3 regions of the Streptomyces sp. Ag109_G2-15 genome follow, and region 2 is predicted to be linked to each of the others. Evidence: riboswitches for the same ligand, from Rfam matches in the RefSeq annotation. Region 2 holds a riboswitch; each other region holds the start of a gene.
What was found. A riboswitch is a leader RNA that binds a small molecule or an ion and turns the genes downstream of it on or off. The one in region 2 is predicted to bind cyclic di-AMP.
Positions count from the first base shown of each region.

Region 1: linked by a shared signal. The riboswitch ahead of CRP49_RS08520 (C40 family peptidase) and the one ahead of CRP49_RS43265 (LysM peptidoglycan-binding domain-containing M23 family metallopeptidase) in region 2 are both predicted to bind cyclic di-AMP.
Region 3: linked by a shared signal. The riboswitch ahead of CRP49_RS09440 (transglycosylase SLT domain-containing protein) and the one ahead of CRP49_RS43265 (LysM peptidoglycan-binding domain-containing M23 family metallopeptidase) in region 2 are both predicted to bind cyclic di-AMP.

Region 1 is NZ_OCNI01000001.1:1,988,582-1,995,832, forward strand. It holds gene CRP49_RS08510 (M23 family metallopeptidase) at 1-1,182, shown strand, start outside; gene pcrA (DNA helicase PcrA) at 1,231-3,720, opposite strand; cyclic di-AMP (ydaO/yuaA leader) riboswitch at 3,984-4,152, shown strand; gene CRP49_RS08520 (C40 family peptidase) at 4,161-5,312, shown strand; gene CRP49_RS08525 (tellurite resistance/C4-dicarboxylate transporter family protein) at 5,440-6,408, shown strand; gene CRP49_RS08530 (hypothetical protein) at 6,412-6,765, opposite strand; gene CRP49_RS08535 (C40 family peptidase) at 7,183-7,251, shown strand, end outside.
Region 2 is NZ_OCNI01000002.1:1,513,979-1,521,229, forward strand. It holds gene CRP49_RS43245 (glutamate dehydrogenase) at 1-1,054, shown strand, start outside; gene CRP49_RS43250 (TetR/AcrR family transcriptional regulator) at 1,149-1,757, shown strand; gene CRP49_RS43255 (SGNH/GDSL hydrolase family protein) at 1,956-2,741, opposite strand; gene CRP49_RS43260 (DUF6250 domain-containing protein) at 2,887-3,603, opposite strand; gene CRP49_RS43265 (LysM peptidoglycan-binding domain-containing M23 family metallopeptidase) at 3,856-4,740, opposite strand; cyclic di-AMP (ydaO/yuaA leader) riboswitch at 4,745-4,908, opposite strand; gene CRP49_RS43270 (alpha-galactosidase) at 5,212-7,251, opposite strand, start outside.
Region 3 is NZ_OCNI01000001.1:2,171,519-2,178,769, forward strand. It holds gene CRP49_RS09430 (outer membrane lipoprotein carrier protein LolA) at 1-504, opposite strand, end outside; gene CRP49_RS09435 (polyprenyl synthetase family protein) at 752-1,762, opposite strand; cyclic di-AMP (ydaO/yuaA leader) riboswitch at 2,261-2,474, shown strand; gene CRP49_RS09440 (transglycosylase SLT domain-containing protein) at 2,480-2,968, shown strand; gene CRP49_RS09445 (HAD family hydrolase) at 3,003-3,815, opposite strand; gene CRP49_RS09455 (FAD-dependent oxidoreductase) at 4,327-5,529, opposite strand; gene CRP49_RS09460 (ATP-grasp domain-containing protein) at 5,574-6,824, opposite strand; gene fahA (fumarylacetoacetase) at 7,120-7,251, shown strand, end outside.

The DNA.
Region 1 (7,251 bases), on a different contig from region 2:
CAGCCCACCGGGAACGACATCAGCGGCCAGTGGGACGCGAGCGCCTGGCTCCAGCCCGACCAGTCCGCCGGCGCCGACCCCACCCAGCAGTGGGAGTGGGGCACCCAGGCGTTCGACACGGGCGCGTACGACGCCACACAGTGGAACTCCGACGGCGCGGCCGTGCCGCACGAGCAGCTTGCCGAACCGTTCGACCAGCAGGCCACGGCCACGTTCGAGCAGGTCGGCGACGTGCAGGCGACCGGCGCCTTCGAGCAGCTGTCGTACGAGGACACCCCCTACGGCGAACCGGGCGAGCACGGTGAAATCGGCGATTTCACCGAAACACCCGACGTGAACGGCGAGTTGGGCGCCACGGGCGAGCTGCCCGCCGTACCGTCCCTGCTCGACGACCAGGAAGAGGCCGCCCCGGTCCCGGCGCCCCGCGCGGGCTCCCGCAGTGCGGCGCGTTCCCGGCGCCGTACGCCCCCCAAGCGCTCCGCGCTGCTGACCGTCGCCGTGCCCTCGGCCTGTGTGATGGGGGTCGCGGGGATCGCCGCCGCCTCCGTCGGCGGCCTGAGCGACGGCGGCAAGGACACCACCGCCTCCGCCTCGGACGCGCACGCGGTGAAGCCGTCCGTCGCCAACAGCAAGCTGGACTCCCAGCTGCGGACCCTCTCCGCCGGCGCCGACGACTTCGCCGACCGGGCCAGCCGGACGCAGGAGCGCATCGACCTCAAGGCGCAGCAGGAGTTGCAGCAGAAGAAGGCCGCCGCGGAGGCAGCGCTCAAGGAGCGGCTGCGTCCCAAGTTCGCGCTGCCGGTCATGCAGCGGGGGCTCAGCGCCTACTTCGGCCAGGCCGGTGTGAACTGGATGTCCGTGCACACGGGCATCGACTTCCCGGTCTCCTACGGCACCACGGTGATGGCCGCCACCGACGGCGTCGTCTCCACCAAGTGGAACAGCGCCTACGGCAACATGATGATCGTGACGGCGAAGGACGGCACGGAGACCTGGTACTGCCACCTCTCCAGCTACCGCGTCGCCTCCGGTACGGCCGTCAAGGCCGGCCAGCCGATCGCCTACTCCGGCAACTCGGGCAACTCCACCGGCCCGCACCTGCACTTCGAGGTACGGCCGGCGGGCGGCGCGGCCATAGACCCGCTGCCGTGGTTGCGCAGCCACGGACTGGACCCGACCTGAGCCCCACGAAATGAGCCCCGCCGGATCGGCGGGGCTTCGTTCGTCCGGCTACAGCTTCTCCACCGGCGCGTACCGCAGCAGCAGCCGCTTCGGCTTCCCGTCCCCGAAGTCGATCGTCGCCTGGGCCTTGTCCTCCACGCCCGACACCGCGACGACCGTGCCGAGCCCGAACTGGTCGTGGGTGACCCGGTCGCCGACGGCCAGGGATGCCACCGGCTTCTCGGAGGCCCGCCGGGTGGCGAACCCGGACGCACCCGCCGCCGACGAGCGGGAGCGGGACGAGGAGAGCGAGGCCGCGATCCCGGAGGCCGGCCCGGAGGACACCGGCGCGGCAGCCCCCTTCCGCTTCCACTCCACATGGGCGGCCGGGATCTCCTCCAGGAAGCGGGAGGGCGGGTTGTACGACGGCTGGCCCCAGGCGCTGCGCAGCGACGACCGCGTGAGGTAGAGCCGCTCCCGCGCGCGTGTGATGCCGACGTACGCCAGGCGCCGCTCCTCCTCCAGCTCCTTGGCCTGGCCGAGGGCGCGCATGTGCGGGAAGACGCCGTCCTCCATTCCGGTCAGGAACACGACCGGGAACTCCAGGCCCTTGGCGGTGTGCAGGGTCATCAGAGTGATGACGCCGGAGCCTGCCTCGTCCTCGTCGGGGATCTGGTCGGAGTCGGCGACCAGCGCGACCTGCTCCAGGAAGTCGGCGAGTGTGCCGGCCTCGCCTTCGGCGCGTTCCTGCTCGAACTCCAGGGCCACGGCCGCGAGTTCCTGGAGGTTCTCGATGCGGGTCTCGTCCTGCGGGTCGGTCGAGGCCTGCAACTCGGCCAGGTACCCGGTGCGTTCGAGTATGGCCTCCAGGACCGTGGCCGGTCCGGCGCCGGACTCGACGATCGTGCGGAGGTCCTCCATCAGCACGTTGAACCGCTTGACGGCGTTCGTCGACCGCGCGGCCATGCCGTATGCCTCGTCCACGCGCTTCAGCGCCTGCGGGAAGCTGATCTTCTCGCGCTGGGAGAGCGCGTCGATCATCGCCTCGGCGCGCTCGCCGATGCCCCGCTTGGGGACGTTGAGGATGCGGCGCAGCGGCACCGAGTCCTCGGGGTTGGCGAGGACACGCAGGTAGGCCAGGACGTCCCTGACCTCCTTGCGCTCGTAGAAGCGGACGCCGCCGACGACCTTGTAGGGCAGGCCGACGCGGATGAAGACCTCTTCGAAGACACGGGACTGCGCGTTGGTGCGGTAGAAGACGGCGACGTCCCCGGCCTTCGCCTCGCCCGCGTCGGTGAGGCGGTCTATCTCGTCGGCGACGAACTGGGCCTCGTCGTGCTCGGTGTCGGCGACGTAGCCGGTGATCCGGGCGCCCTGACCGGCGTTGGTCCACAGGTTCTTCGGGCGGCGGGACTCGTTGCGCTCGATGACCGCGTTGGCGGCGGACAGGATCGTCTGCGTGGAGCGGTAGTTCTGCTCCAGCAGGATCGTCGTCGCGTTCGGGTAGTCCTCCTCGAACTGGAGGATGTTGCGGATGGTCGCGCCGCGGAAGGCGTAGATCGACTGGTCCGCGTCACCCACGACGCACAGTTCGGCGGGCGGGAGGTCGGCCTCGCCGGGCGGTACGTCGGATTCGTCGGCGCGTGCGCCGGTGCCGACCAGCTCGCGCACCAGGGCGTACTGGGCGTGGTTGGTGTCCTGGTACTCGTCGACCAGGACGTGCCGGAAGCGGCGGCGGTAGTGCTCGGCGACGTCCGGGAAGGCGCGCAGCAGGTTGACCGTCGTCATGATCAGGTCGTCGAAGTCGAGCGCGTTGGCCTCGCGCAGCCGCGACTGGTAGAGCGCGTAGGCCTGGGCGAGGGTCTTCTCGAAGCCGTCGGTGGCCTGGGCGGCGAAGTCCTCCTCGTCGATCAGCTCGTTCTTGAGGTTGCTGATCTTGGCGCTGAAGGACTTGGGCGGGAAGCGCTTGGGGTCGAGGTCCAGGTCGCGGCAGACCAGGGCCATCAGGCGCTTGCTGTCGGCGGCGTCGTAGATGGAGAAGCTCGATGTGAAGCCGAGCCTCTTCGACTCGCGGCGCAGGATCCGTACGCACGCGCTGTGGAAGGTCATGACCCACATCGCGTTCGCGCGCGGGCCGACGAGCTGCTCGACGCGCTCCTTCATCTCGCCCGCGGCCTTGTTGGTGAAGGTGATCGCGAGGATCTGGCCCGGGTGCACATGCCGCTCGGCGAGCAGGTGGGCGATGCGGTGGGTGAGCACGCGGGTCTTGCCGGAGCCGGCGCCGGCGACGATGAGCAGTGGGGAGCCGGCGTGGGCGACCGCGGCGCGCTGGTTGTCGTTCAGCCCCTCCAGGAGCGCGGCCGCGTCGAGCGCCGGGCGCGGGGCGCCGTCGCGGTAGTACGCGTCCCGGTCCGGCGGCGCGTCGAACTTCCCGCCGAACAGATCGTCCGGAAGCGGCTCCGGAGCGTGATCGTCCTCGGGCGGCGGCGGGGGCTCCTCCTCGTGCCCGCGAGGGGTCTGGAGGTCCGCCAGGAAGCTGTCGTCAAAGAGGCTGCTCATCGCTCTCCGAGTCTAGGGTGCCGCACCGACAACCGGTCGCCGTCCCGGAAACCATGGCCGGTTTCCGGGAGGGGCGGACGTGCGCGGCCCGGACGCCAACAGCCCCTCACGCAGCGGAATCACCCCGTGACACGGGAGCGGTCCCACCCCCAGGTCACGAAAATGTATCGGACATATAGTGCACCAACCTTCACACGAGTCACACCAGTTGGCTAGGTTGCCGGTCGGGCCGCACGCCCCCTTCCGGCGAACGTCGCCGAGCCGCGCGGCCTCCGCCGAGTCCGGCGCGCCCCTGCACGGCGCCCGGAGCCGGGGACCCACCGAACCTTGGGGTGAATCGGCACACGTCCCGCCCGGGACGAGAGCCGTAGGGCAAACCTTCCGACCGCCCGAACCCGACAGCTAACCCGGTAGGCGGCACATGGAAGGAGTCGCCTCCCTTGGCGTCGCACCGCAAGCCGCGCCCCGCGGGCACACGTGGAGCAGGTCTCCGCACCCCCGTCCTCGCCACCGCCGCCCTCACCTCCGTGGCCGTGCTGTCCCAGACGGCCGACGCCGCTCCCCCGGCCGATGGGAAGCCGAGCCTGGAGGAGGTCGAGAAGAAGGTCGACGACCTCTACCGCCAGGCGGAGTCGGCGACCGAGAAGTACAACGCCGCCAAGGAGCAGACCGGCAAGCAGCGCAACCACATCGACTCCCTGCGCGAGGAGGTCGCCCGGCGGACCGCGCGGCTGAACAAGGCCCGCGAGGAGCTGGGCTCGTTCGCCGCCGCCCAGTACCGCACCGGGGCCGGCACACCCGACACCGCCACCTTCCTGCTCGCGGACAGTCCCCAGGACTACTTCGACGAGAGCCAGCTGATGAACCGGCTGACCTCGCGGCAGAAGAGCGCCGTCGACGACTACGTCACCGAGCAGGCCGCGACCATGAAGAAGCGGCAGGAGGCCGCCAAGAGCCTCCAGACGCTGTCCGAGTCGCAGAACGAACTGCAGACCGCCAAGGCCACCGTCCAGAAGAAGCTCGCCTCCGCGCGCACACTGCTGTCCCAGCTGACGGCCGAGGAGAAGGCCCGGCTTGCGGCGATCGAGCGGCAGAAGCAGGAGGAGGCCGCGCGGAAGGCCGCGGAGCTGGCGAAGCAGCAGGCGGCAGAGGCGCAGGCCCAGCAGGACAGCGGTTCGTCGTCGGGCGGCTCGTCCGCGTCCGGCGGCTCGTCGACGTCCTCCGGGACGTACGCCACCAAGGCCGAGAAGGCGATCTCCTTCGCGCGCGCCCAGATCGGAAAGCCGTACGTGTGGGGCGCCACCGGACCCGGATCGTACGACTGCTCCGGCCTCACCCAGGCCGCCTGGAAGGCCGCCGGCGTCACGCTCCCGCGCACCACCTACGACCAGGTCGACGTGGGAACCACGGTCTCCCTCGCCGACGCGAAGCCCGGCGACCTGATCTTCTTCTACGACGACATCAGCCACGTCGGCATCTACATAGGCAACGGCATGATGATCCACGCCCCCAAGCCCGGCGCGTACGTCCGCGAGGAGTCGATCTACTACGCCGGCGAATCGATCATCCACAGCGTGGTCCGACCCGCCTGAGCGTCCCGTTCTTCCGGCCTGACCGCCCCCTTTCCGCAGCCCGTTCGTCCCCTTTTCGAGGTTTTCGAGCCCCACGCGCGCGCGTGCCCACCGTGCCGCGCCCGCGCGGCTGCCTAGCATCGGGCGCGTGCCCGGCATCTCAGCTCTGCGTGCGTGGTGGGCGGGGCATCCGCCGGCGGCGGGGGCCGCCGTCATGGCGACCGGCGTCGTGTCGGTGGGCCTGCATCTGACGGGCGACGAGACGGTGTCCCGGGTCTTCCTGTGGCTGGCCTGCGTCGCCTGGCTGGCGCTGGCCGCCGACTTCGTCGTACGGCTTGTGGCACAGCGGGAGCGCTGGATGGCCGAGGCGCGGAGCCCGGGCGCGCTCACCGCGGTCGCCGCCACGGCCGTGCTCGGCACCCGGTTCTCGGCGCTCGGCCGGCAGACCCTGGCCGAGGCAGCGCTGGCACTGGCTGTGGTGCTCTGGCCGCCGCTGCTGTACCTCGTCATGCGGCACTGGAAGCGGCGCCTGCCGGGAGCGGTGTTCCTGTGTTGTGTGGCCACACAGGCGCCGGCAGTGCTGGCGGCCACACTGGCCGCGGTCCAGACGGCGGCATGGCTCGCGCACGCCGCTCTGGTGCTGTTCTGGCTGGGCCTGGTGTTCTACGGCCTCGCCCTGCGGCACTTCGATCCACGGCAGGTCCTCGAGGGGGCCGGGGACCAGTGGATCGCGGGCGGGGCGCTCGCCATCTCGGCGCTGGCCGGGTCGGAGCTGCTCTCCGCCGACAGTGCGCGGCTGTACCTGTGGAACGACGACGACCGGGGCGTGCTGCGGAACGTGACGGTGGCGCTGCTCGTCCTGGATCTGGCCTGGTACGTGGTCCTCCTGGCCGCCGAGGTGGCCCGGCCCCGGCTGCGCTACGACATGCGGCGGTGGGCGACAGTGTTCCCCATGGGGATGACCGGGGCGGCCACGCTGTCGGTCGCGGCCGCCGTGGGCATCGGGTGGCTGAAGGGGCCGGGACGGGCGCTGGTGTGGGTGACGGTGGCGGCGTGGCTCGCGGTCGCGGCCGGCGCGGCCCTCACGGCCCGCGCCGGGATCACCGGACGGCGCTGAGCGTCACGTCCACAGCACGGCGATGAAGATGTTCGCGACGGTCAGCGCGCCGACCAGCCCGAACAGGCTCTTGTCCACCTTCTCCTCGTCGCGCTTCACGTACACCAGCCCGAGGATCACGATCAGCAGGGCCAGCTTCACGCCGATCTTGAAGGTGTTCACGTGGTGGCCGTCGGCCTGGTTGAGACCGACCAGGGCCACACCGGTGACCAGCATGGTGAACGCGCCGTGCAGCATCCCGGGGACGAAGCGGGCCGTGCCCTGGCCCATCGCCTTCATCTGGGTGAGGAAACCGCCGAGCAGCGCGGCGATGCCGATGATGTGCAGGCCGACGAAGAGATGGATGAGTACGTCCATGAGCCCGGAGCCTAATCAGGGGCTCCACAGCCCTCTGTCACCGGGCCCACCCGGAGCATCCGTGGATCTTGCATATATGCGCCCTATAGCACCCCATGACTCCTGTGTGCCCCGCATTCCGCGCATCGGTCACCACGCTGCGTGAAGACGACGTCTCCAGCCCGGCAATGCGGTCACATACGGTCACGCGGCGATCGCTCGAAGCCAGTTCCGTACTCCGCGTTACCAAGCCGTCACACTCGGGTTTAGCGTCCTCCCCCAGGTGACCGGCTCCCCACCGCCGCCCGGGCCAGGGGCGGCAGTCGGCCACCACCGCCGAGAAAGGTCCGGCGACGGCCCGCTTCCCCTGTGCGGGCCGCCGCCGGGCACACCGCTCGCTCGGTCGCAGGAGTCCTACGGAAGGACGTGACGGTCCAGGTGGCAGCGCACCGAAAGCCCCGACAGCGCTCGCTCGGCGGAAACACGGCCCGCACGGCCGCCACCCTC
Region 2 (7,251 bases):
CCTGGAGGAGGTCACCGGACTCGCCCGGGGCATGACGATGAAGGAGGCCCTGCACTACGACCCCGAGAGCCGTTACGTCCCGCTCGGCGGAGCCAAGGGCGGCATCGACTGCGATCCGCGGGACCCCGGGGCGTACGGGCTGCTCGTGCGCTACCTGCGGGCCATGCGGCCGTACATCGAGAGTTTCTGGACCACCGGCGAGGATCTGGGCCTCACCCAGGACCTGGTGGACCGTGCGGCGGCGGAGGCGGGCCTGGTCTCCTCCGTGCAGGCCGTGTTCCCGCTGCTGGACGACGAGACGGCGGCCCGGGGGCGGCTCGCGGACGCCTTCGCGGTCGAGGTGGACGGCATCGGCCTGGACGAGCTGGCGGGCGGCTGCGGGGTCGCCGAGTCGGTGCTGGCCGCCCTGGACCGGGCGTCGGTGCCGTACCGGGGCACCCGGGTGGCCGTGCAGGGCCTGGGCACGATGGGCGGCGCCACGGCCCGCTTCCTCGCGCGCGCGGGCCTCACGGTGGTGGCCGTGGCCGACGTCAAGGGGGCGATCGCCAACCCGGCGGGCCTCGATGTGGAGGCGCTGCTGGATGCGCGGGACGCGTACGGCACGGTCGACCGCTCCGTGCTGCGCCCCGGCGACCGTGAACTGCCCGGCGACGCGTGGCTGTCCGCGGACGCGGAGGTGCTGGTGCCCGCGGCGGTGTCGTACGCGATCGGTACCGCCGAGCAGGAGCGGATCACCGCCCGCTGGATCGTCGAGGCCGCGAACATGCCCGTCCTGCCCGAGGCGGAGGCGCTGCTGGCCGCGCGCGGGGTGACCGTGCTGCCGGACGTGGTGGTCAACTCGGCCACCAACGCCTGGTGGTGGTGGACCCTGTTCGGCGACATCGGTCCGGACGCCGACGAGGCATTCGCGCACATCCGCCGCTCGATGCGCGCCCTGGTCGATCTGATGCTCACGCGCGCGGAGGCCGACGGTACGACCCCGCGCGCCGCCGCCCACGCCCTGGTGACCGACCGCCTGCCGGTGATCGCGGAGCGCTTCGGGTGGTACCGCTGACCCCGGCGGGCGCCCCTCTGCCCACGGCACGCGAAGTGGCCGAAGGAACCAGGGCCTTTCGGCACGGCCCTGAGCGACGGATTAGGGTGACCGCGTGGCAAGAGTGCGGTTGAGCGTGGCGGAGCGGCGGGAGGAGTTGCTGCGGGCCGCCATCGAGCAGATCGAGGTGCGGGGCGTGGCGGCGGTCAGGATCGCCGACGTGGCCTCCGCGCTCGGTGTGAGCAACGCGCTGGTGCTGTATCACTTCTCGACCAAGGAGAAGCTGGTCGCCGCCGCCTTCACCTACGCGGCCGAGGACGACCTCGCGCATCTGCGGGGGCTGCTGGGCCGGCGGACCTCCGCGCTGCGCCGGCTGCGGGCCGCCGTGCGCTGGTACGCGCCCACGGGCCAGGCCAAGGGCTGGCGGCTGTGGATCGAGGGCTGGGCGGTGTCGCTGCGCGAACCCACCCTCCGCCAGGTCACCCGCGACCTGGACCAGCAGTGGAAGGCGGCGATCACCGAGGTCATCGCGGAGGGCGTGGCGGCGGGCGAGTTCGAGTGCGCCGACCCGGCCGGAGCGGCCCTACGACTCACCGCACTCCTCGACGGCCTCGCCGTACAGCTCACGTCGTACCCGGGCGCGATACCACGCTCCCGCGCGCAGCAGTGGGCGGACGAGGCCCTGGCCCGGGAACTCGGGCTGCAGCGGGAGGCGCTGACCTAGCCGAAACGGTAGACCGCACGGCCGGGACAACCCTGCGACACATCGGACTTCTCGACGACCTCGCTGTACAGCTCGCCCGGAACTCGAACTGCGCAGAGAGACGTTGACCGAGCGGGAGCGGTGAGGGTCCGGCCGGGGCAGTCGTACGTCCGTGCCCCGCACCGTCGCGCTCGCGGTGCGGGGCACGGACCGTGGCCGTCACGCCACCGACGCGATCCGCATCTTGATGTCGTCCGGCGACAGGGTGCCCTTCGCCGTCACATGGTCCCCGGAGGACTCACCGCGCAGCCGGCGGCCGATCCACGGGACCAGGTACTCACGGGCCCAGTGGACGTCGTCGCGACGGATCTCCAGGGTGCCCCGGGGCGGGAGCGCCGGCCAGGGCTGCTCCGGGTCGGCCGGGACCTGCAGGCCGAGGGCCTGGCCGGCGCGCAGCGCCACGCGCGTGTGGCCCTCGGGTGAGAGGTGGAGCCGGTCGTCGTCCCACGCCCTGCGGTCCTGGATGGACTTCAGGGACCACAGGTCGAGCACGGGACAGCCGTACCGGTCGGCGATGGCGCGGACGTGCCCGTTGTAGGTGGCGATCTTGCCGCGCAGATGCTTGAGAAGGGGGACGCCACGGGTGTCGAAGCCGGTCGTCACCAGCACCGTGCCCACGGCCTCGGTGAGCTGGACCACCGCCCGCTCGAAGCGCTCGGCCACCTCGTCCGGGTCGGTGCCGGGCCGGATGATGTCGTTGCCGCCCGCGCAGAAGGAGACGAGGTCCGGGGCCAGTTCGACGGCCTTCGGGAGCTGGTCCGCCACGATCTGGTCGAGCAGCTTTCCGCGCACGGCCAGGTTGGTGTACGCGAAGTCGCCCTCGGGGCGCCGGTCCGCGAGCAGTACCGCGAACCGGTCGGCCCAGCCCACGAACGCCCCGTCGGGTCCGGGGTCGCCCACGCCCTCGGTGAAGCTGTCCCCCACCGCCACGTACGACCCGATCACTGATCTGTTGTCATTCTTCGAATCGTCTGCCACGTCGGACCATGATTCACCTTCGGATGTGACCTACGCGACCGTAAGCAGGGGTTGACGGACGGTGAGATGAGACACCCTTAAATAATTTGCCAATCCAGGAATAGCGGCCCGGTCAGGCGCGTTGACCGTGCGATCGCCACACCCGGAAGCCGCTGACCCGGAAGTGGCTCCACACGGTCCGGAAGGCGAAGTGTCCGCCGGTGTACGGCTCCGGGTCCGTGTAGTCGAACACGAGCCGCCCGTTGTTCCACCACTGCACGAGCGAGCCGTCCGACACGATCCGCACATGGTTGGGCCGGCCGGGGACCAGCAGGGGTTCGGTGTAGTCGTAGACGAGCGGGCGGACGCCGGGCTCGCCGACGTAGCGGCGCAGCCGGGTCGTGGTGTTGGAGTTGGCGCCGTAGCCGACGTAGTAGGTCGTGAGGTAGTCGTACTCGGCGAGCGCGCCGCCCCGGCGGGCGGCGAACAGGTCGTCCGGAGAACGGACGTCGGTGGCGTTCCAGAAGTTGTTCAGGTCGGAGACCCGGTCGTTGGCGCCGCCCGCCGAGACCGCGGTGGCGGTGTACTCGAGGACGTACGGCCCGTCGAGCCGCTGCCGGAACCAGACCGTGGCGCCGCTCGGCACGTCGATGTCCAGGACGCCGTCGGCGGCGGTGACGCTGCCGCCGTCCTGGAGTTCGGTGACCCACTGGCCGAGCCCGTGCCGGAAGTCGTCATGGGCGAGGAGGCGGCGGTGGCGGGGTGCGGCGTGGGCGGCCGGTGCGGGGGCGAGGGCGGTGAGGGCGGCCGAGGCCGCGAGGGCCGCGAAGCCGCGGCGGGTGGTCGTCACGTCGGGTGGCTCCTTCACAGACGGGAAGCGGAGACGGAAAACGGAGACAGAAAGCGCTTGCATCCCACGCAGGCCACTGTGTCCGCACCCCACCTCTCCTGTCGACACCCTGGGCGCGGCCGCCACAGGACCGCAACGAGACGGGTGGTACGAGCGCACATGCCGAAGGCCGGACCCGTGGATCGGGGTCCGGCCTTCGACTGCGTATCAGGCAGGTGATTCTCGAGGAGTGGGTCCCTGGAAGCCGGAGCCTCAGACGGCGACGCCGTGCGTGCGGAGGTAGCCGACGGGGTCGATGTCCGAGCCGTAGTTCGGCGTGGTGCGGATCTCGAAGTGCAGGTGCGGGCCGGTCACGTTGCCGGTCGCACCGGAGAGGCCGATCTGCTGGCCCGCGGTCACGGTCTGGCCGGCCGAGACGGAGAGCTGCGAGAGGTGGCCGTACTGGGCGTAGTAGCCGTCGTTCAGCTTGATGACGACCTGGTTGCCGTACGCGCCGCCCCACCCGGCGGAGACGACGGTGCCGGCGGCGACGGCCTTGAGCGAGGTGCCGGTCGGCACGACGAAGTCGACGCCGGTGTGGTAGCCGCTGGACCACATGCTGCCGGCCACGTGGTAGCCGGTGCCGATGGTGGCGCCGGTGACCGGGAGGGTGTAGCCGGTGGAGGGGGCGGTGGCGGCACCGGAGGTGTCGGCGGCCTGGGACTGCGGCGCCCGCGCGGGGGCGGGAGCGGAGGGCTCGGTGTGCGTCTGGGCGGCCTGCCCGCCGAGCGACAGCTTCAGACCCGGGTGGATCAGCGAGGGGTCCTGGCCGACGGCCTGCCGGTTGTCGTCGTAGAGCCGCTGCCAGCCGCCGCTGACGTGCTGGTCGTCGGCGATCTTCGCGAGCCAGTCACCGGACTGCACCGTGTAGGTGCGCACGCCCGAATTCTGCTGTGCGGCCGCCTTCTTCGCGGCCGTCTTCGCCACGGACGGAAGGGACTGCACGGCCTTTCCGGAAACGGACTGCGCGGTGGCGGCGTGCGCTCCGGTGGCCCCGAAGAACGGCAGGACCAGCGCGGCGCCACCGGTTCCGGCGACGGCGATCGAGCGGGTGAAACGCGGGGCCTTGGGACGGCGGTGCTTACCCTTCGCGGGCATGGCGCATTCCTCTCCGGCGCCTGCGAGGTGAGCTGTCGGGTTCGGGCTGGAGCTGCCCGGCCGCGCGCTGCGCGGCTACACCCCCAGCCTGTCGCGGAGACCGGGACAGGCAGTCATACCTGGTGGGTCCCCCGCTCCTGCCGAACACGGGTGAAGTGTGTGGGGACTCCGGGCGGCGGCAGGATTCGGCGTTCCGTCCGGATTGGTGGCGAACGTAAGCGAGCAAGACGGACCCGGACAAGCGACCGGTTCCCGACGTCGGGGTCTCAAGTGATCCAATTCGGGAATTCACGGTCACTCTCCGTGAATTCCCGAATCTCTCCCCTTTTCAATTCCCTTTGCCGCTATCGGAATTACGTGGACATGACGCGCGACGCACGGTCACGAATATGACGCTCCTCACGCCCCGACTCCCCACGCCCCCTCATTCCAGAGCGAGTTGGAATGAAGGCTCCAATTCGGACAGAAAGCTCAGATGCGACGCAGTCGGAGAACCGTCGCATCCAGGTCACCCTTCAGTCCGGTGCGCAGCCCGTGGTGCAGCAGGACCGCCCCGCGGTGCACTTCACCCGTTTCGCGGCATTCGTACGACGCCGTCGGGTCGAGTCCGCGCAGCCGCAGCGCCGGGACCGGCTCGCCGTAGTGCTGCGCCTGCAGGCAGGCGAGGACCACGGTCTCGTCCCCGAGGACGTACTGGACGGCACTGAGGCCGCCCGCCGGGGGCCGCAGCCGGTACTGGTCGCCGCGCTGGACGACCGGGCGGATCTCCTTGTACAGCTCCACCCACCGGTGGGCTTCGGCCAGCTCCTCCCCGGTCCACTCGGTGAGGTCGCCGCCGACGCCGAGCACCCCGGCCATCGAGCTGACGAAGCGGAACCGCAGCGAGCTTTCCCGCCCGTTGAGCTGGGTGTTCGGGCTGTCGGTGACCCAGGCCGCCATGACCCGCGCGGGGTGGATCTGGCTGAAGCCGTGCTGGATGGCGAGCCGGTCGAGCGGGTCGGTGTTGTCGGAGGTCCACACCTGGTCGGTGCGGCTCATCACGCCCAGGTCGATCCTCCCGCCGCCGCCCGAGCAGGACTCGAAGGCGACCGAGGGATGGGCGGCGCGCAGCCGGTCCAGCAGGGCGTACAGGGCGCGGACGTGGTCGACCCACAGGCGCTGCGGGTACGGCTCCCCGGGCCAGCCGGCGTCGGTGAAGCAGCGGTTGAAGTCCCACTTCACGTAGTCGATCGGGGCGCTGGACAGGAGCGTGTCCAGCTGCTCCCAGAGGTACTCCTGAACATCCTCGCGGGCGAGGTTGAGGACGAGCTGGTTGCGTAGTTCCGTCCGCTTCCGTCCCGGTTGGTACTGCACCCAGTCGGGGTGGGCGCGGTAGAGGTCGCTGTCGGGGTTGACCATCTCGGGCTCGACCCAGATCCCGAACTGCATGCCGAGGTCGTGCACCTGGTCGGCGAGGGGCTTGAGGCCGTGCGGGAAGCGGTCGGGGTTGGGCGTCCAGTCACCGAGGCCGGCCCGGTCGCTGGTGCGGGCACCGAACCAGCCGTCGTCCACGACGAACAGCTCCACGCCGATGTCGGCGGCCCGCCGGGCGAGGGCGGCCTGCTGCTCCTCGGAGATGTCGAAGTTGGTCGCCTCCCAGGAGTTGAACAGCACCGGCCGGTCCTGGTCCGCGTCCGGGATGACGTACGCCCGCTGGTAGGCGTGCCAGGTGCGGCTGGCCCCGCCGAAACCGCCGTCGCTCCACAGGCCCGCGAAGACGGGGGTGGTGTACGACTCGCCCGGCTGGAGCAGCAGCAGGCCCGAGTCGTCGTAGCCGGCGCCACCGGTGATCTGCACGCGCCCGTCGGGGAGTTGGGCGACGGCGATCCGCCAGGAGCCGGACCAGCCGAGCGCGCAGCCGTAGACCTCGCCGCGCTCCTCGGTCGCGTCGGTGTCCAGCGCGACCCAGGGCAGGTGCTGGTGGCCGGTGTGGCCGCGGCGGCTGCCGATGATCTTCTCGCCGTAGGTGAGCGGCGCGGTGGCGAGCAGGGACTCGGCGGCCCAGCGGCCGTGCAGCTGGGACAGCCGCCAGCCCTCGCGGTCGGGCAGGGTCCAGGTGGCGGCGTCGGCGCGCAGCAGCTCCACGCGCGCGTGCCCGCCGTTCGCCACGGTCACCCAGCGCTCCAGGACATCCCCGCGCATCCGGTAGTGGAGGGTGACGGCGAGCCCGTCGTCGTCGAAGGCCAGCCGCAGCTCGTCATCCTCGGACTGGTGGGACACGAAGCGCCACTCGGTGCCGCGCCGCTCCTCGGTGCGCACGGACAGGGCCGGGCGGACGAAGCGGGGGCCGCCCTCGACGGGGTACTCCTCGCGGCCGTCGAGCGGGGACTCGAAGGGCCAGTAGGCGGGCAGCGGACTCACCGCCAGGGCCTCCGCGTCGGCGAGCGCGATCCGTGGTCCCCAATGGAGGTGCAGCAGTTCGTCCGCCTCGGAGAGATGCAGCGCATAGCTGCTTGTGGGCCCCGACAGGAG
Region 3 (7,251 bases), on a different contig from region 2:
GAAGACCTCGTTGCTCTTGCTGTCGTAGCCCCAGACGTTCTTGCCGTCGTGGATGAGGCTGTACTCGGCGCCGCTCTCCAGCAACGACAGCTTCTGCCGGTCCGGGCCGTCGGTCGCCACGCGCAGGGTGTGCGTGCCGGAGACCAGCTCGGTGAGCTTGGACGTCGGGTCGGCGGAGGAGCCGTCGCCGCCCTGGGCCGCCCCGGACGCCAGGCTGCTCTCCAGGCCGCCGAGGTCCGGCAGGCCGAGGTCGGTGCTGACCTTCACCGTGCCGGACAGCTGCTGCACGTCCGACTTGGCGATCTTCTCGATGAGCTGCTGTGCGCTGATCTTCGGCAGATCGGGGGAACCGGAATCGGCGAGCGCCGGGACCAGCCCGATCGTGGCCGCCGCCACCCCCACCACCGCGACCGGGACCACGTACCGGGCGGCCTTGCGGCGTCCGGAGTGCAGGTCCTCGTCCTGCCCGGCGCCCGTTGCCTCGTCGGATTCGTACGGTGCCATCTGTGCCTTACCTCCGTCGTCGGCGGCGGCTGTCCCCACACTGGTCCACCTGAGCCGCCATTCTCACCCGAATCGGTGAGGAGTGGTGATTTCCGTGGTTTCCATCTGACCAAATCGGCCGTGAGGAAGCGTCAGACCACGGAGCCAACTCCGTGTACGCCTGGGGTATGACACGCGAGGGCGGCGCCTCCCCCGACCCGTAGGGGTCGTGCGGGTGACACCGCCCTCGAGGCAGGTGTGCGGGCGACTAGCCGGCCCGGTGCACCACCGCGTCGCACAGCTCGAGCAGCGCCGCCTTGGCGTCGCACTCCGGCAGCGGGGCCAGCGCCGCCCGCGCCTCCTCCGCGTACCGGACGGTGTCCCGGCGGGCCTGCTCCAGCGCGGGGTGCGCGCGCAGCGCGGTCAGCGCCTCGGCGTGTCGGGCGTCGTCGCTGAGGTCGGTGTCCAGCAGCTCGCACAGCGCGACGTCCTCGGCCAGACCGAGGCGGGCGGCCCGCTCGCGCAGCCGGAGCACGGGCAGCGTCGGGATGCCCTCGCGCAGGTCGGTCCCGGGGGTCTTCCCGGACTCGTGCGAGTCGGAGGCGATGTCCAGGACGTCGTCCGCGAGCTGGAAGGCGACCCCGAGCCGTTCGCCGTACTGGGTGAGCACGTCGACGACCGTCTCGTCGGCGCCGGACATCATCGCGCCGAACCGGCACGACACGGCCACCAGGGAGCCCGTCTTGCCGCCGAGCACGTCCAGGTAGTGGTCGACCGGGTCGCGGCCGTCCGAGGGGCCCGCGGTCTCCAGGATCTGCCCGGTGACCAGCCGCTCGAACGCGAGGGCCTGCACCCGGACCGCCTCGGGGCCGAGGTCGGCGAGGATCTGGGAGGCGCGGGCGAAGAGGAAGTCGCCGGTGAGGACCGCGACCGAGTTGCCCCAGCGGGTGTTGGCGCTGTCCACACCACGCCGCACGGACGCCTCGTCCATGACGTCGTCGTGGTACAGCGTGGCCAGGTGGGTCAGCTCCACGACGACGGCCGACGGCACGACGCCCGGCGCGTACGGGTCGCCGAACTGCGCCGCGAGCATCACGAGCAGCGGCCTGAACCGCTTCCCACCGGCCCGTACGAGGTGCTGCGCGGCCTCCGTGATGAACGGGACCTCGCTCTTGGTGGCTTCGAGCAAGCCTTCCTCGACAGCCGCCAATCCGGCCTGGACATCGGCTTCCAGAGCCTGGTCCCGCACGCTCAGCCCGAACGGCCCGACGACGGTCACGAGGGGTCTCCTGTCTGCTGGTGTCTGCTGGCGATTACACGGTTTGTCGATAGGTCGTTGCCATCACTCAAGTCAGCGTATCCGGTCCTGTTTCGATCACCGATAGCGCCCACCGGTCCAGCCCGGGCGGTATCGGATCACGGCCGGTATGTTTTTGATCATCTGATAAGTGTGGGTACACAATGACTTAACAGGATCTCGCCCGATTTGTCGCGAACCGCACGGCGGGCGGAGTACTCCTTTTGCACCACGCCCGGCGAATCTCCCGAATCCCCCATGTCTGATTTGGTACTCTTTGCCATTTCGTGAATTGGGTCACGCGGGCCGCGAATCGGCCAATCGGCGCCACCCCCGTTCTCCCCTTGCCCCATCGGCCAGTTGAGCGTTGGCAACCGCAAAGGATCAAGTACCCCATTCGGAACAGATCAAGGTCAACTGCCTCTTTGGGTGAATCCAGTACTTGTTCCTGACATGTGCGGTCGCATAGCTTCCGGGCCAGTCAGACGAACGCCGAATCCTGCCGCGTCTGACACCACCCATCGACGAACTCATTCGTACGGCAGGAGCGGGGGACCCAGGTAAGCCGCCGGACCGGACGACACATGTCGCGCCGGGACGGCTAGGGGTGAAGTCGTGCCTCCCCCCAGAGGTACGGCCGGGCACCTCCCCGCCCGAACCCGACAGCTCACCTCGCAGGCGACGGAGAGGAACGTCCCCATGCTTGCTGCCGCTCAGCCCCGCCGCACCCGCACCAACCGCCTCGTCCGCAAGCTCGCCGTCATCGGCACCGGCGCCGCCGTGCTCGCCCTCCCGCTCATCGGCGCGGCCAGCGCCTCCGCGGCCACGCCCACGGCCGCCACGCCGTCCACCACGCTCGCCGGGTACCCGAACACCCTCGACGGCTGGATCCGCGAGTCGCTCGCGATCATGGCCCAGAAGGGCATCCCGGGGACGTACAACGGCATCTACCGCAACGTCATCCGCGAGTCTTCGGGCAACCCGGCGGCCATCAACCTCTGGGACTCCAACGCGGCCAAGGGCATCCCGTCCAAGGGCCTCCTCCAGGTCATCGACCCGACGTTCAACGCGTACCACGTGGCCGGAACGTCCTACGACATCTACGACCCGGTCGCGAACATCACGGCCGCCTGCAACTACGCGGCCGCGCGCTACGGGTCGATCGACAACGTCTTCGGCGCCTACTGACCGGCGCCGGCGGCAGGCCCTACTGATATCCCGGTCAGTCGGTCGGGAACAGTCTTTCGAGGACGACGGCGATGCCGTCGTCCTCGTTCGACGTGGTGATCTCATCTGCGACGGCCTTGAGTTCGGGGTGGGCGTTGGCCATGGCGACACCGCGCGCGGCCCAGTCGAACATGGGGATGTCGTTGGGCATGTCGCCGAACGCGAGGGCCCGGTCGGCGGCGATCCCCAGGTGCTCGGCGGCCAGCGCCAGCCCCGTCGCCTTGGTGATGCCGCACGGCTGCAGCTCCACGGTCCCCGGCCCCGACATCGTGACCGTCGCAAGCGAGCCCACCACCGAGCGCGCGATCGCGGCCAACTCGTCGTCGGACAGCGCGTGGTGGCGCAGCAGCACCTTGCTGATGGGCTCGCACCACAGATCGTCGCGCCGCCCGACCCGCACCGCGGGCAGGGTCGGGTGCGGCATCAGATACCCCGGCTCGATCAGGGTGAGCCCGTCGACGCCGTCCTGGTCGACGGCCGCGTAGACCTGCCCCACCTCGGCCTCGATCTTGCCGAGCGCGGTCTCGGCCAGTTCCCGGTCCAGCCGGACCGACCACAGCAGACGGTCGGCGCCGGCGTCGTAGACCTGCGCGCCCTGCCCGCACACCGCGAGCCCCGTGCTGCCGAGGCCCTCCAGGAGCGGCCGTACCCGGGGGGCCGGGCGGCCCGTCACCACCAGGTGCCGGGCGCCGGCCCGCGCCGCCCGCTCGAGTGCGGCGCGCGACCGGTCGGAGACGGTGTCGTCGTCGCGCAGCAACGTCCCGTCCAGGTCGGTGGCGATCAGTGAATATGCGGGGGGTGCGGCCATGATCAGAGAATACGGACAGCGCGCCCCGCCGACTCACCCTGATGTTCCTGGACTTGTGTGCTCCTCAGCCCCAAGTGGTGCCTACGGACTCCCTGATGGTGGTGTTCACGCGGTTGAACATGTTGGTGCGCGAGATGCTGAGGAGCAGTGCGGAGAGCTGCTTCCCGTCGAAGTGGTCGGCCACCGTCCCGCAGCGCGTCCGGCACGGACTCCTCGGAGCGGTCGGCGAGCCTCGTCATGCGCTCGGCGTCGCCGCAGAAGGGCGCGTCACGCCAGGTGCCGACGGCGGCGATCCGCTCCTCTCTCGCGCCCGCCTTGCGCAGATTCACCGTGTGGGTGTGCGCACGGGCGCTGGATTTTTCGGCGCGTCCGCTGCTGTGGGAGCACTCCGCGCGTGTGTGCGTGGGGCCGGCCCGCCGGCTGCATGCACACACGCGCGGCCGCCGACCCGTCCGAGGAGTTCCTTCAGGCAGGGGGGCAGCCGAGGAGGCGCAAGGAGCGTCCGGGCAGCTCAGCCGTGTGCCGCCGCCAGGTGCCTGGCCAGGCGCGGCGAGGCGAACTCCGTGCCGCAGACGAAGCGCATCACCGGGCCGTACGAGGACGCCGCCGGAAGGCCGGTGAAGTACAGGCCGGGGACGGAGGAGACGTACCCGGGTCCGAGCCTGGGCGTGCCCCGGCTCACCGCCAGCCGGGTGCGCAGTTCATGGCCGAGGAAGTCCATCGCGGCGATGTTCACGCGGTAGCCGGTGGCCGCGATGACGTGGTCGGCCAGGAGCCGCTCGGTGCGTGCGCCGTGGGTGCTGACGGTGAGGACCGGGCTGCCGTCCGGGGCCTCGGCGCCCACCACCCGCTCGACCTCGTGGACCTGGACCTTGCCCTCGAAGCGGTCGCGCAGCCACCAGGCGCCGAGCGGGCCGAGAACCCGGCGGACCAGGTAGTGGCGGGTCCGGGCGGGCAGGAAGCGGTACGGCTGGGGGTAGTAGCTGAGCGCCCACAGGGACCAGGCACGGCCGAAGGGGGACTCGGGGCGCAGCCTCGGCTGGTCCCAGGGCGGGGCGCCGAAGGCGACCCGGCCGCGGCCGCGCGAGACCACGCGCACCTGGGCGCCGGCCTCGGCCGCGAGGGCGGCCGTCTCCAGCGCGGACTGGCCGGCGCCGACGACGATCAGCTCCTTGCCGGCGAAGCGGGCGAGGTCGTGGTGCTGGGAGCTGTGGGAGACCGGACCCGCGGGCGTCGGACCGTCGGCCGCCTCTGCCGCCAGCTCGGCCGGGAGGTGCGCGAGCCCGGACAGGCCGGTGGCGACCACGACCGCGCGCGCGGTGAACAACTCACCCGAGTCCAGCTTGAGCTCGAACCCGCCGCTCTTGTCGCGGTCCACGGAGACGACCCGGACCTGCTCCAGGTCGGGCAGCAGCCTCTCCTGGAACCACTCCCCGTAGGCGATGAAGGTCTCCACCGGGATGATGTCCTCGTCGGTCACCAGCCGGCGGATGCCTGCGGCGTCGCAGTAGTCGGCGAGGGTGTGGCCGGGCTGCGGGCAGTCGAGGTTGGAGGCGGCGGGGGTCGACTTGAGGAGCATGCCCTCGGGCATGTGGTCGCGCCAGCTGACCATGGGGTCGCCGAAGACGCGGACGGGGATGCCGCGCGCCCGCAGATGGGCGGCGGTGGACAGGCCGTACGGCCCGGCCCCGATGACTGCAACCGGTCGAATCACGAAGTCCCTCCCCAGGACGCGGTACGCCACCTTCGTGGCCTTGCCTACTTCGTGGCGGGAGTGGTGATGCTGCCGCGGCGGTTGGTGCGCCACAGCTGATAGAGGTGCTTCGCGCCCGGGCGCACGAAGCGGGCGAGCATCGTGAGGAACGGCATCGGGTCGTCACCCGCGAGCCAGGCCAGCTCCGTCCCGCTCGCCTTCACCGGCGCGTGCGGCGTCGTATAGCCGCTGCGGCGGTAGGCGAGGAGGGCGGGCAGGTCGATGTTCTCCACGATGAAACGGTGACCGGCGCGCTGTTCCCCCTCCGGTACGGCACGGCCGGTCAGATTCAGGTGCATCGCACGTACGACGTCCACGCCCGACTCGTTCTCGAAGAGCCGGAACTGGGCGCCCATGCGCGGGTTGAAGTCGAGGAGTTTGTACTGTCCGTCGCGCCGGTCGAAGCGCAGGTCGAGGTCGATGATGCCGGTGAAGCCGAGCTGTTTGATGAAACGTGCGGCGAGGTCGGCGAGTTCCGGGTTGTCGACGACGTACGCGTTCGCGGTCATGCCCGCGTGCGGTGGCCAGGAGCGGACCTTGACGCCCGTGAAGAGCGCGAGCGGGTGGGAGTCGGCGTCGAAGCAGGCGTGCACGATCCAGTCCTCGGCCTCCTCCCTCGGCAGGTACTCCTGGAGGATCACTCCGGGTTGCTCGCCCCAGTCCCGGGCGAGGGTGAGCAGGCCCTCGCGGGTGGCGATCCTCGTGGTGCCGTTGACGGCGGGCCGGCTGCGCCGTACGAACGCCTCGCGGTTCTTGGCCACCACCGGGAAGCGGGCCGTGTCGGCGAAGGCGACGATCTCGTCGTACGACTCCGGGAACGCGGCCGACGGGCTCGCGACGCCGTGTTCCACGCACAGCTCGTGCAGGCCCTGCTTGCTGGCCAGCCGGCGCGGCAGCGCCGGATCGACGCGCGGGAAGAGAAAGGGACCGGCCAGGTCGTCCTGGTGCTCGGCGATCAGGACGGCGGCTTCCTCGTCCGTGGGGATCAGGACGGTCGGACGGCCGATCCGGCGGCCGATGCGCAGCAGGCCCTCGACCAGATGGCCCGGCTCCTCGGCGCCGGTCGTCGGCCACACGAACGCCCGTTTGAGATAACGGGAGGCGGCCGCGGGTGTGTAGGGATCCTCCGTGATCGCATACATGGGGACGCCGAGGCGGCCCAGACTGCGGATCGCGCCGACACCGCCGTGGTGCAGCGGATAGTCGCCGAACTTGACGATCAGGCCCGGCACGTCACAGTCCGCCTCGACGGGCATGCTGACGGCGTCTCCGGCCACGGGTCCCCCCACGTGTCCCCCCTACGGACCGGACCCACCCCGTCCGTGTCCCCCAAAGGACGCTAAGCCGGAATTGCCGCCTCCCACAAGGGCTATTCGGACATTGCGAACTCTTTAGACACTGTCCGAGCAACCTTTCGAGCGACCTTTCAAGCAACCTTCCGGGCACCCCTTGGGTGCCCTGCCCAAGACACGCAACTCGGCCGTAACGTGTGCCGCGACCACATGGAACACACCGCCATGCACGGCCCGGATGAGAGCGAGGCAGTACCCCATGCCCCCCTTCGACGTCCCCGAGGGCGACCCCTTCGGTCCGCACAACCTTCCCTATGGCGTGTTCTCGCCCTCCGGCAGCACGGAGCGGAGGGTCGGCGTCCGGCTCGGTGACCACGTCCTCGACGCGGGC